4 regions of the Pseudomonas sp. CF161 genome follow, and region 3 is predicted to be linked to each of the others. Evidence: predicted binding sites of a transcription regulator. Region 3 holds the regulator's gene; each other region holds the start of a gene.
The links. Region 3 encodes sigma-54, which starts transcription at its own class of promoters, with help from an activator protein. Its sites were predicted from a motif close to ANTGGCATNNANNTTGCTNT; they were not measured.
Positions count from the first base shown of each region.

Region 1: the regulator sigma-54 is predicted to act here: its motif matches at 1,963-1,982, upstream of CF161_RS29845 (CmpA/NrtA family ABC transporter substrate-binding protein).
Region 2: the regulator sigma-54 is predicted to act here: its motif matches at 1,618-1,637, upstream of flhA (flagellar biosynthesis protein FlhA).
Region 4: the regulator sigma-54 is predicted to act here: its motif matches at 1,191-1,210, upstream of glnA (glutamate--ammonia ligase).

Region 1 is NZ_ATLP01000125.1:142,772-145,844, forward strand. It holds gene CF161_RS29840 (ANTAR domain-containing response regulator) at 27-602, opposite strand; gene CF161_RS29845 (CmpA/NrtA family ABC transporter substrate-binding protein) at 618-1,829, opposite strand; gene CF161_RS29850 (quinone-dependent dihydroorotate dehydrogenase) at 2,073-3,073, shown strand, end outside.
Region 2 is NZ_ATLP01000107.1:98,077-101,149, reverse strand. It holds gene fliR (flagellar biosynthetic protein FliR) at 1-440, shown strand, start outside; gene flhB (flagellar biosynthesis protein FlhB) at 443-1,579, shown strand; gene flhA (flagellar biosynthesis protein FlhA) at 1,786-3,073, shown strand, end outside.
Region 3 is NZ_ATLP01000074.1:77,017-80,089, reverse strand. It holds gene lptA (lipopolysaccharide transport periplasmic protein LptA) at 1-182, shown strand, start outside; gene lptB (LPS export ABC transporter ATP-binding protein) at 182-907, shown strand; gene CF161_RS13490 (RNA polymerase factor sigma-54) at 1,090-2,583, shown strand; gene hpf (ribosome hibernation-promoting factor, HPF/YfiA family) at 2,663-2,968, shown strand; gene ptsN (PTS IIA-like nitrogen regulatory protein PtsN) at 2,981-3,073, shown strand, end outside.
Region 4 is NZ_ATLP01000111.1:150,914-153,986, forward strand. It holds gene thiI (tRNA uracil 4-sulfurtransferase ThiI) at 1-976, opposite strand, end outside; gene glnA (glutamate--ammonia ligase) at 1,308-2,714, shown strand; gene CF161_RS25550 (hypothetical protein) at 2,872-3,073, shown strand, end outside.

The DNA.
Region 1 (3,073 bases), on a different contig from region 3:
AACCCGGCTGAGGCGTGGGGCGGGGCTCAGCCGAGCAGTTCGCTCATGGCGATAATCTGCTCGGCGACCTGGATCAGTTTCTGCTGACGGCTCATGGCTTGGCGGCGCATCAGGGTGTAGGCCTCTTCCTCCTGGCAGTGCTTCATTTTCATCAGCAAGCCCTTGGCTAATTCGATGCGCTTGCGCTCGGCCAACTGCTGGTCCCGCGCATGCAGCTGGGCACGCAGCGCCTGGTCGCTTTCAAAGCGCGCCATGGCCACATCGAGGATCGGTTGCAGGCGTTGGGTCTGGATGCCCTCGACTATGTAGGCGCTGACACCGGACTTGATCGCCTGGCGCATCACCCCCGGGTCGTGCTCGTCGGTGAACATCACGATCGGCCGCGGCTGATCGCGGCTGACCAGTACCACTTGTTCCAGTACATCGCGGCTGGGTGACTCGGTATCGATCAGGATCACGTCCGGACGCACCGTTTCGACCCTGGCCGGCAGGTCGATGGTCAAGCCGGATTCGTCGATCACTTCGAAGCCGGCTTCGATCAGTGCCGCCTTGAGCCGGCCGACTTTTTTGGCGGTGTCGTTGATCAACAGGATTCGCAACATGCTCCAAGGCTCCTGTCAGCGGCTGGCAAGAAGGGGTGAGCTGTCGCTCATGGCGTGCAATTTGAAGCTGCGTGCATAGCCGCCCGGGTCCGTGCCGTCCCAGATTTTGCCGTCGATCAGTTGGCTGCTGCGCATGTCCTGGCCCCAGGACGCCACGCCCACCGCCGTGGCCGCCTCGCGGTACAACCCAAGCTGCTGCACCTGGCGGGCGACGCCGAGGTAGTCCGGGTCTTCGCGCAGCAGGCCCCAGCGGCGGAACTGGGTCATGAACCACATGCCATCGGACAGGTACGGCAGGTTGACCGCACCGGCATTGTGAAAGCGCAGGGCATGGGGGTCTTGCCACTGGTTGCCGAGGCCGTCGGCATAGTCCCCCAGCAGCCGCGGCTGGATGCAGTCGAGCGGGGCGTCGAGGTAGGCGCTGGCGCTGAGCAACTGCGCGGTACTTTCACGGTTTTCACGGCTTTGTTCGATAAAGCGGCTGGCTTCGAGGATCGCCATCACCAGTGCCCGGGCGGTGTTGGGGTATTGCTCGACGAAGGCGCGGGTGCAGCCCAGGACTTTTTCCGGGTGGTCGGGCCAGATGGCCTGGGTGGTGGCCAGGGTAAAACCTTGGTCCTGGCGCACCGCGCTGGCGCTCCAGGGCTCGCCGACGCAAAAGCCGTCGATGCGCCCTGCGTGCAGGTGCGCCACCATTTGCGGCGGCGGTACCACCACGCTGTCGACATCCTGCAACGGGTGGATGCCCTGGCTGGCGAGCCAGTAGTACAGCCACATGGCGTGGGTGCCGGTGGGAAAGGTCTGGGCAAAGGTCAGCTTTGCACGACGTTGGTGCACGTGCTGGTAAAGCGCTTCAGGACTGGTCACCTGCAGCCCTTGCAGCTCTCGCGACAGGTTGATGCTCTGGCCGTTCTGGTTCAGCCCCATCAACACGGCCATGTCGCTGGCATTCACGCCGCCGATGCCCAGGTGCACGGCATAAATCAGGCCGTACAGGCTGTGGGCGGCATCCAGTTCGCCGCTGACCAGTTTGTCCCGCAGGCTGGCCCAGGAAGCCTGGCGCTTGAGGTTCAGGGTCAAGCCATAGGGCTGGGCGAAGCCCTGGGTTGCAGCCACCACCACCGAGGCGCAGTCGGTCAGTGCCATGAATCCCAGGTCAATGGCGCTCTTTTCCGGGGCGTCGCTGCCGTTGACCCAGGCCAGCGGGCCGATTGCGAGTTCATTCATGAGCCTGACCACCTTGCAATGAAAAAGCGCCGTACCCGAGCGCCTGGCAGAGCCGGGACGGGTGACGACGCCTTTGTCCGTATCGATAGAGGGCACCCCTGCCGCCGTTGGCAGAAGTACTGATGTACACCTTGGTGCAAGGCATATGCCATTCACCGATGATTTCACTGTGCGCCTCGCGTGCAGGCCTCGGGCCCGGCTATAATCGCCGCCTTATTCGCCGCCACCGAGTCAAGCCCGCCCATGTATACCCTGGCCCGCCAGCTGTTGTTCAAACTCTCCCCGGAAACCTCCCATGATCTGTCCCTGGACCTGATCGGCGCGGGTGGGCGTTTGGGCCTCAATGGGCTGTTGTGCAAGGCGCCGGCGCAGATGCCGGTGCGGGTCATGGGCCTGGACTTTCCGAACCCGGTCGGCCTGGCTGCCGGTCTGGACAAGAACGGCGCGGCCATCGATGGTTTTGCCCAACTGGGGTTCGGTTTTGTCGAGATCGGCACCATCACCCCCCGGCCGCAGCCCGGCAACCCCAAGCCACGGATCTTCCGCCTGCCGCAAGCTGAAGCGATCATCAACCGCATGGGCTTCAACAACCTGGGCGTCGATCACTTGCTGGCGCGGGTGGCCGCAGCCAAATACCAGGGTGTATTGGGGATCAACATCGGCAAGAACTTCGACACCCCGGTCGAGCGCGCGGTGGATGACTACCTGATCTGCCTCGACAAGGTGTATGCCCACGCCAGTTACGTCACGGTCAACGTCAGCTCGCCCAACACCCCGGGCCTGCGCAGCCTGCAGTTCGGCGAGTCGCTCAAGCAATTGCTCGGCGCCTTGAGCGAGCGGCAGAAGGAATTGGCGCTGCGTCACGGCAAGCATGTGCCATTGGCGATCAAGATCGCTCCAGATATGACCGATGAAGAAACCGTGGACGTGGCCCAGGCCTTGATCGAAACCGGCATGGACGCGGTGATTGCCACCAACACCACCCTGAGTCGCGCAGGCGTCGAAGGGCTGGAGCACGGTGAAGAGGCGGGCGGCCTGTCCGGTGCCCCGGTGCGCGACAAGAGCACGCACACGGTCAAGGTGCTGGCGGCCGAATTGGCCGGGCGCCTGCCGATCATTGCGGTGGGTGGTATTACCGAAGGCCAGCACGCGGCTGAAAAAATCGCTGCCGGTGCCAGCCTGGTGCAGTTGTATTCGGGGTTCATCTACAAGGGGCCGGCGTTGATTCGCCAGTCGGTGGACGC
Region 2 (3,073 bases), on a different contig from region 3:
CGATGGTCGACCCTACCAACGGCGTCTCGGCGGCGGTGATCGGGCAGTTCCTGACCATGCTCGTGACCTTGCTGTTCCTGGGCATGAACGGCCATCTGGTGGTGTTCGAGGTGCTGACCGAAAGCTTCACCACCTTGCCGGTGGGCAGCGGCATGCTGGTCAATCATTTCTGGGAGCTGGCGGGCAAGCTCGGCTGGGTGCTGGGGGCGGCGATGTTGCTGGTGTTGCCGGCGATCACCGCACTACTGGTGGTGAACATCGCCTTTGGCATCATGACCCGCGCCGCGCCGCAACTGAACATCTTCTCTATCGGCTTTCCCTTGACCCTGGTGCTGGGCTTGGTGATTTTCTGGGTCACCCTCGGCGATATCCTCAATCAGTACCAGCCGCTGGCCGTTGAAGCCTTGCAGCTGTTGCGCAGTTTGGCTCAGGCGCGTTAGCCATGGCAGAGAGCGAGAGCGGTCAGGACAAGACAGAAGACCCCACGGACAAGCGCAAGAAGGACTCGCGTGAGAAGGGCGAGATTGCCCGTTCCAAGGAGCTCAACACCCTTGCGATCATGCTCGCGGGAACCGGTGCTCTGCTGGTCTACGGCGGCGGCCTGGCGTTGGATCTGCAAGAAATCATGCGCCTGAACTTTTCCCTGCCGCGCGAAGTGGTGCTCGACACCGGAGCCATGGCTCGTTACCTGCTGCATTCGGGCAAGATCGCGATTCTGGCGGTGCAGCCGGTGCTCCTGACCTTGGTTCTGGCGGCGGTGATCGGCCCGATTTCCCTCGGCGGCTGGTTGTTTGCTGGCAAGAGCCTGGCGCCGAAGTTCAGCCGCATGAATCCTGCCAGTGGCCTGAAGCGGATGTTCTCCTCGACGGCGCTGATCGAGCTGCTCAAGGCCTTGGCCAAGTTTCTGCTGGTGCTGTTCGTGGCGTTGTCGGTGCTCTTGGCGGACATCGACGATCTGCTGCAAATTGCTCACGAGCCTCTGGAGCGGGCGCTGGTCCACAGCCTGCAACTGGTGGGCTGGAGCGCCTTGTGGATGGCCTGCGGGCTGATCTTGATTGCCGCGGTCGATGTGCCGGTGCAGCTCTACCAGAGCCACAAGAAACTGCTGATGACCAAGCAGGAAGTGCGCGACGAACACAAGGACAACGAGGGGCGGCCGGAGGTCAAGCAACGCATTCGCCAGTTGCAGCGCGAGATGTCCCAGCGGCGGATGATGGCGGCGATTCCCGACGCCGATGTGGTCATTACCAACCCGACTCACTACGCCGTGGCGCTCAAGTACGACGCCGAGAAGGGCGGGGCGCCGGTGCTGCTGGCCAAGGGCAGTGATTTCCTGGCGCTGAAGATCCGCGAAATCGCAGTGGCCAATGAGGTGCTGCTGTTGGAGTCGCCGGCCCTGGCGCGCTCGATTTTCTACTCCACCGAACTTGAGGAAGAGATCCCGGCCGGCCTGTACCTGGCGGTGGCCCAGGTGCTGGCGTACGTCTACCAGATCCGCCAGCACCGTGCGGGCAAGGGCAAGCGCCCGGATCCGCTCACGGACCTGCCGATTCCGCCGGATTTGCGGCGCGACTCCTGACGCCCGAGGTGATTGGTAGCGCGGTCCGCCAAATGGCCTATGGCCTGTATCTGCCTATTCGCCGTTCCCGGCGCCCTTCCTCAGCCCTGTGGCCCGCGACTTAGCGGGCCTTTTGTCGCATGGGCAAAAGTTGGAAGGCTTCTTGCAATACCCGTCCTGCGGCGCTTCCAGGCGTCAAAAGTTTGCTTAAGGAACGGGGAAAACCGGTGGATCGTACTCAGTTATTCAACAGCGCTCGCAGCAACCTGACTGACCTCGGACGAGGCAATCTGGGTGTGCCGGTGTTGCTGTTGGTCATGCTGGCGATGATGATGTTGCCCGTCCCGCCGTTTCTGCTGGACGTGTTCTTCACCTTCAACATCGCGCTGTCGATTGTGGTCCTGCTGGTCTGCGTGTACGCCCTGCGTCCGCTGGACTTCGCCGTGTTCCCGACCATCCTGCTGGTGGCCACGCTGCTGCGCCTGGCGCTCAACGTAGCGTCGACCCGGGTGGTGATGCTCCACGGCCAGGACGGTCATGCCGCGGCCGGCAAGGTGATCCAGGCCTTCGGTGAGGTGGTGATCGGCGGTAACTACGTGGTCGGTATCGTGGTGTTCGCGATCCTGATGATCATCAACTTCGTCGTGGTGACCAAGGGCGCCGGGCGGATTTCCGAGGTGAGCGCACGTTTCACCCTCGATGCGATGCCTGGCAAGCAGATGGCGATCGACGCCGACCTCAACGCCGGCCTGATCGACCAGCCCCAGGCCAAATTGCGCCGCCAGGAAGTGGCGCAAGAGGCCGAGTTCTACGGTTCGATGGACGGTGCCAGCAAATTCGTGCGTGGCGACGCCATTGCCGGCCTGCTGATTCTGTTTATCAACCTGATCGGCGGCATGGCGGTCGGTATCTTCCAGCACGGCATGAGCTTCGGTGACGCCGGCCGGGTCTACGCCTTGCTGACCATTGGTGACGGTTTGGTGGCGCAATTGCCATCACTGCTGCTGTCGACTGCGGCGGCGATCATGGTGACCCGTGCTTCGGGCTCCGAAGACATGGGCAAGCAGATCACCCGCCAGATGTTCACCTCGCCCAAGGCCCTGGCAGTCGCTGCCGGCCTGATGGCGGTGATGGGCCTGGTGCCCGGCATGCCGCACTTTTCATTCCTGACCATGGCGGCGGTGGCCGGTGGCGCCGCCTACCTGCTGTGGCGCAAGCACAACGTGGTCAAGGTTCAGGCATTGCAAGAGGTCAAACGCCAGCAGGAACTGCTGCCGTCGCCGGCCCGGGCCATGGAAACCAAAGAGCTTGGCTGGGATGACGTGACGCCGATCGACATGATCGGCCTGGAAGTCGGTTACCGCCTGATCCCCCTGGTGGATCGCAATCAGGGTGGGCAGTTGCTGGCGCGGATCAAGGGCGTGCGCAAGAAGCTGTCCCAGGACCTGGGCTTCCTGATGCCGACCGTGCACATCCGCGACAACCTTGACCTGGCGCCCAGCGCTTACCGTTTGA
Region 3 (3,073 bases):
TCGACAAGGCCAAGGTGATCAACGACGGCAACACCACCGAAGGCGAGAAAATCGTCTACGACACCGTCAAGCAGGTCGCCAACGCCGGTCGCGCCAATGGCAGCTCGGTCACCGCGCCACGTCCGCGGATCGACATGGTCATCCAGCCGAAAAAGAAAACTGACGAGCAAAAGGCCCAGTAATGGCAACTCTGAAAGCTCAGCATCTGGCCAAGAGCTACAAGAGCCGTCAGGTCGTGCGTGACGTCAGTCTGTCCATCGACAGCGGTCAGATCGTCGGCCTGCTCGGCCCCAACGGCGCCGGCAAGACCACCTGCTTCTACATGATCGTCGGCCTGGTCCAGGCCGATCAGGGGCGCGTGCTGATCGACGACCTCGACGTCAGCCACCAGCCCATGCACGGCCGCGCCCGTGCCGGCATCGGCTACCTGCCCCAGGAAGCGTCGATCTTTCGCAAGCTGTCGGTCGCTGACAACATCATGGCCATCCTCGAGACCCGCAAGGAGCTCGACAAGGCCGGTCGCCGCAAGGAACTGGAAAGCCTGCTCCAGGAATTCCACATCCACCACATTCGCGACAACCTCGGCATGAGCCTGTCCGGTGGTGAACGCCGCCGAGTGGAAATCGCCCGCGCCCTGGCCACATCGCCGAAATTCATCCTGCTCGACGAACCTTTCGCCGGCGTGGACCCGATCTCGGTCGGCGACATCAAGCAGATCATTCATCACCTCAAGGCCAAGGGCATTGGTGTACTGATCACCGACCACAATGTCCGGGAAACCCTCGATATCTGCGAAACAGCCTACATCGTCAACGACGGTCAACTGATCGCCGAGGGCACGCCCGAAACCATCCTGGCCAACGAATTGGTCAAGGAAGTGTATCTGGGCCATGAGTTCCGCCTGTAAGCACTGAGGTGTTTGGCTAGTCGCCAGAGCGCCACCTTCAATAAATCCCTACAAATTTTATTGTTACCGCGCTCTAGGCAAACACTTCAGTTTCAGGCATATAATTTGCTTATGTTTGGCGCTCACGCGCCCTGTAGTGGATGGCGCATGTGCGCCGGCGAATAAGGTGTTAAGCCCCTGCCATGAAACCATCGCTAGTCCTGAGAATGGGCCAGCAGCTGACGATGACACCGCAGCTGCAACAGGCCATCCGCCTGCTCCAATTGTCGACCCTGGACCTGCAACAGGAAATCCAGGAGGCCTTGGAGTCCAATCCGATGCTCGAACGCCAGGAAGAAGGCGACGACTTCGACAACACCGACCCTCTGGCCGACAACGCCGAGCAAAAACCCAACACCGACATCCAGGAACCCTCCTACCAGGAAACCGCCCCCACGGTGGACAACCTCGAGGACGGCGAATGGAACGAGCGCATTCCCAACGAATTGCCGGTGGATACCGCCTGGGAAGACGTCTACCAGACCAGCGCCAGCAGCCTGCCCAGCAACGATGACGACGAGTGGGACTTCACCACCCGCACCTCCGCCGGCGAAAGCCTGCAGAGCCACCTGCTGTGGCAACTGAACCTGGCGCCGATGTCCGACACCGACCGCCTGATTGCCGTGACCCTGATCGACTGCATCAACAATCAGGGCTACCTGGACGAAACCCTCGAGGAAATCCTCGAAGCCTTCGATCCGGAGCTGGACATCGAACTGGACGAGATCGAAGCCGTCCTGCACCGCATCCAGCAATTCGAGCCGGCCGGCATCGGTGCACGCACCCTGGGTGAGTGCCTGTTGCTGCAACTGCGCCAGCTGCCAGCCAAGACCCCTTGGCTGAGCGAGGCGCAGCGCCTGGTCAGCGACTACATCGACCTGCTGGGCAGCCGCGACTACAGCCAGCTGATGCGCCGCATGAAGCTCAAGGAAGACGAGCTGCGCCAGGTCATCGAACTGGTACAGAGCCTGAACCCGCGCCCCGGCTCGCAGATCGAGTCTGCCGAGGCCGAGTACGTGGTCCCTGACGTGATCGTGCGCAAGGACAACGAGCGCTGGCTGGTCGAGCTGAATCAGGAATCGGTGCCGCGCCTGCGGGTCAACCCGCAGTACGCAGGCTTCGTGCGCCGTGCCGACAGCAGCGCCGACAACACCTTCATGCGCAATCAGCTGCAAGAGGCCCGCTGGTTCATCAAGAGCCTGCAAAGCCGCAACGAAACCCTGATGAAAGTCGCGACCCAGATCGTCGAGCATCAGCGCGGCTTCCTCGAGTACGGCGACGAAGCGATGAAGCCGTTGGTCCTGCACGACATCGCCGAAGCGGTGGGCATGCACGAATCGACGATTTCCCGGGTGACCACGCAAAAATTCATGCATACCCCACGGGGTATTTATGAACTGAAATACTTTTTCTCCAGCCACGTAAGTACCTCCGAAGGCGGTGAATGCTCGTCCACGGCGATTCGCGCGATCATCAAAAAACTGGTGGCCGCGGAAAATCAGAAAAAGCCGTTGAGTGACAGCAAGATCGCTGGTTTACTGGAGGCACAAGGCATTCAGGTAGCCCGTCGTACCGTCGCCAAGTACCGCGAATCCCTCGGGATCGCGCCTTCCAGCGAACGGAAGCGGTTGATGTAACCGCCGGGCTCGCCACAGCGTTCCAGTGGCAGGCAACCCAGCCTGCCGCTTTATGCACTGGCAACGAAGGAGAAGCTGTATGCAAGTCAACATCAGTGGACACCAACTGGAAGTGACCGAGCCCCTGCGCGCTTACATCGGCGAAAAACTCGACCGACTGGAGCGGCACTTTGACAAGATTACCAATGTGCAGGTAACGATGGCTGTCGAGAAACTGAAGCAGAAAATCGAAGCCACCCTGCACATCCACGGTGGGGAGGTTGTCGCCAATGCAGAACATGACGATATGTATGCCGCGATCGACCTGCTCACGGATAAGCTGGACCGCCAACTGAAAAAGCATAAGGAAAAGCAACTCCACCTTCTCCAAGGCACGGGTCGCTAACACTCCCCTCCCATGATCCGACTTGAAAGTATCCTGACCCCCGGCCGTTCCCTCGTGAACGTGCCGGGCGGCAGTAAAAAACGCGCTCTCGAACAAATTGCCAAC
Region 4 (3,073 bases), on a different contig from region 3:
TGTCCTGCTTGTGGCTGGCGATCAGCGGGCGCAACACCAGCTTGTCGGTCACGCAGTCGATCACGGACAGGTTCGGCAGCGTCTGGCTCGACACCTGGGAAATCGCTTCACCGGTGACCAGGGCATCGATCTCCAGGCGGTCGGCGATTCTCGACGCAGCGCGCAACATCATACGCTTCAATACTACGCCCATATGACTGTTATCGACTTTGCCGAGAATTTCTCCCAGCACTTCCTCGAACGGCACGCTGACGAACAGCACCCGCTGGGAGCTGCCGTACTTCTTCCAGATAAAGTGCGCGACTTCCATCACGCCCAATTCGTGGGCACGCCCGCCCAGGTTGAAGAAGCAGAAATGGCTCATCAGCCCGCGACGCATGATCTGGTACGCCGCCACCGTGGAATCGAAACCGCCGGACATCAGGACCAGGGTCTGTTCCAGGGCGCCCAGGGGGTAGCCGCCGATGCTGTTGTGCTGGTTGTGGATCACAAACAACCGTTGGTCGCGAATTTCGATGCGAACTTCGATTTCCGGCTCTTTCAAGGAGATTCCGGCGGCGCCGCACTGACGACGCATCTGGCTGCCGACGTATTTTTCGACCTCCATGGAGGTGAATGGATGCTTGCCGGCACGCTTGCAGCGCACGGAAAAAATCTTCCCCGCCAGGGCCTCGCCGAAGTGCTGCTTGCACTTGGCGACGATGTCGTCGAAGTCACCCAGCGGGTACTCGTCGACCTGCAGAAAATGCGCGATGCCCGGCATGCAACTCAGGCGCTCGGTCATGTCCTTCAAGGATTTGGGGTCAGTGAGCGCGGTTTCAAGCTCGAGGTTGTCCCAGACACCATTGACCACCACAGCCGGGTCCAGATCGCGGAGCACGGCACGGATGTTTTTCGCCAACTGACGGATGAAACGCATCCGTACCGGGCGGCTCTTGATGGTGATTTCCGGGAAAACTTTAACGATTAGTTTCATGAAAACAGCGCGCGCAGGGCCAGCCGAAAAAGGGGGGCGCGGATTATAGCGGAAATTGCTCAAGGTTTAACCAGTTTATGTACAGATGGTTTTCGATGCACCAAAACAGGTCATTTCGATTTGTCAGCGCCACATTGCGGTGCGCGATTTTCCTGAAAACGGCGGATTGCACCTTTATATGCGTGAGTTTGGGGCAAAAAACCCAAGTCGGGGCACTGGCATGCAATTTGCTCCCTTGTGAGGCAGGTTGCCTTGGTCGAGTATTCGCGCCGGCATCACCCACATTCTAAGGGCACTCCACTACTTAGCCCGAAGCCACCCGGAGGACACTATGTCGAAGTCGGTTCAACTCATCAAAGATCATGACGTCAAGTGGATTGATCTGCGCTTCACTGATACCAAAGGCACTCAGCACCACGTGACCATGCCGGCCCGTGACGCGCTGGATGACGCCTTCTTCGAAGAAGGCAAAATGTTCGACGGCTCCTCCATTGCTGGCTGGAAAGGCATCGAAGCCTCCGACATGATCCTGATGCCGGACGACACCACCGCCGTACTCGACCCGTTCACCGAAGAGCCGACCCTGATCCTGGTCTGCGACGTGATCGAGCCTTCGACCATGCAAGGCTACGACCGTGACCCACGGGCCATCGCCAAGCGTGCCGAGGAATACCTGAAGTCGACCGGTATCGGCGACACCGTATTCGTAGGCCCGGAGCCTGAGTTCTTCATCTTCGACGAAGTGAAGTTCAAGTCCGACATCTCCGGTTCCATGTTCAAAATCTTCTCCGAACAAGGTTCGTGGATGTCCGACCAGGACGTGGAAGGCGGCAACCGTGGCCACCGTCCAGGCATCAAGGGCGGCTACTTCCCGGTTCCTCCGTTCGACCACGACCACGAAATCCGTACCTCAATGTGCAACGCCATGGAAGAAATGGGCCTGGTCATCGAAGTTCACCACCACGAAGTGGCGACTGCCGGCCAGAACGAAATCGGCGTCAAGTTCAACACCCTGGTCGCCAAGGCTGACGAAGTTCAGACCCTGAAGTACTGCGTACACAACGTGGCTGATGCCTACGGCCGTACCGCTACCTTCATGCCTAAGCCGCTGTACGGCGACAACGGCTCGGGTATGCACGTTCACCTGTCCATCGCCAAAGATGGCAAGAACACCTTCGCTGGCGAAGGTTATGCCGGCCTGTCCGACACCGCCCTGTACTTCATCGGCGGCATCATCAAGCACGGTAAGGCCCTGAACGGCTTCACCAACCCGTCGACCAACTCCTACAAGCGTCTGGTCCCAGGTTTCGAAGCACCGGTAATGCTGGCCTACTCGGCTCGCAACCGTTCCGCTTCGATCCGTATTCCTTACGTGTCCAGCCCTCGCGCTCGCCGTATCGAAGCCCGCTTCCCGGATCCAGCAGCCAACCCATACCTGGGCTTTGCTGCACTGCTGATGGCTGGCCTGGACGGCATCCAGAACAAGATCCACCCTGGCGACGCGGCTGACAAAAACTTGTATGACCTGCCGCCTGAAGAGGCCAAAGAGATCCCACAAGTGTGCGGCAGCCTGAAAGAAGCCCTGGAAGAGCTGGACAAAGGTCGTGCGTTCCTGACCAAAGGCGGCGTTTTCAGCGACGACTTCATCGACGCTTACATCGCCCTGAAAAGCGAAGAAGAAATCAAGGTTCGTACCTTCGTACACCCACTGGAATACGAGCTGTACTACAGCTGCTGATCCCGTGACGCCCGCGCAAGCGGAGTAACAAGAGGCCTCCTTCGGGAGGCCTTTTTTATTGCCCGGCCATTGGCCGCGATTGTTTCTTCGCTCGCCCCTTCGGTGGATAATCCACGCCTCGCGCACCCTCGGTGCGGCGCATTGACGAAGGAATGCTATGCAATGGACACGCGCGCTCGGCCTGATCGCCTGCCTGGTTTTGAGCCAGGCCCAGGCTGCGCCCTTCTACGAAGGCAAGACCCTGGCCCACCCGCTGATCACCGGCCTGGCGGAAAGCTCGGCGACCCTGGCCTTTATCAGGACGCCTGCCGGAGTGCAGGGCTACTACGCGGTCGATGAGGCGCAAAGCCAGGCGCAAT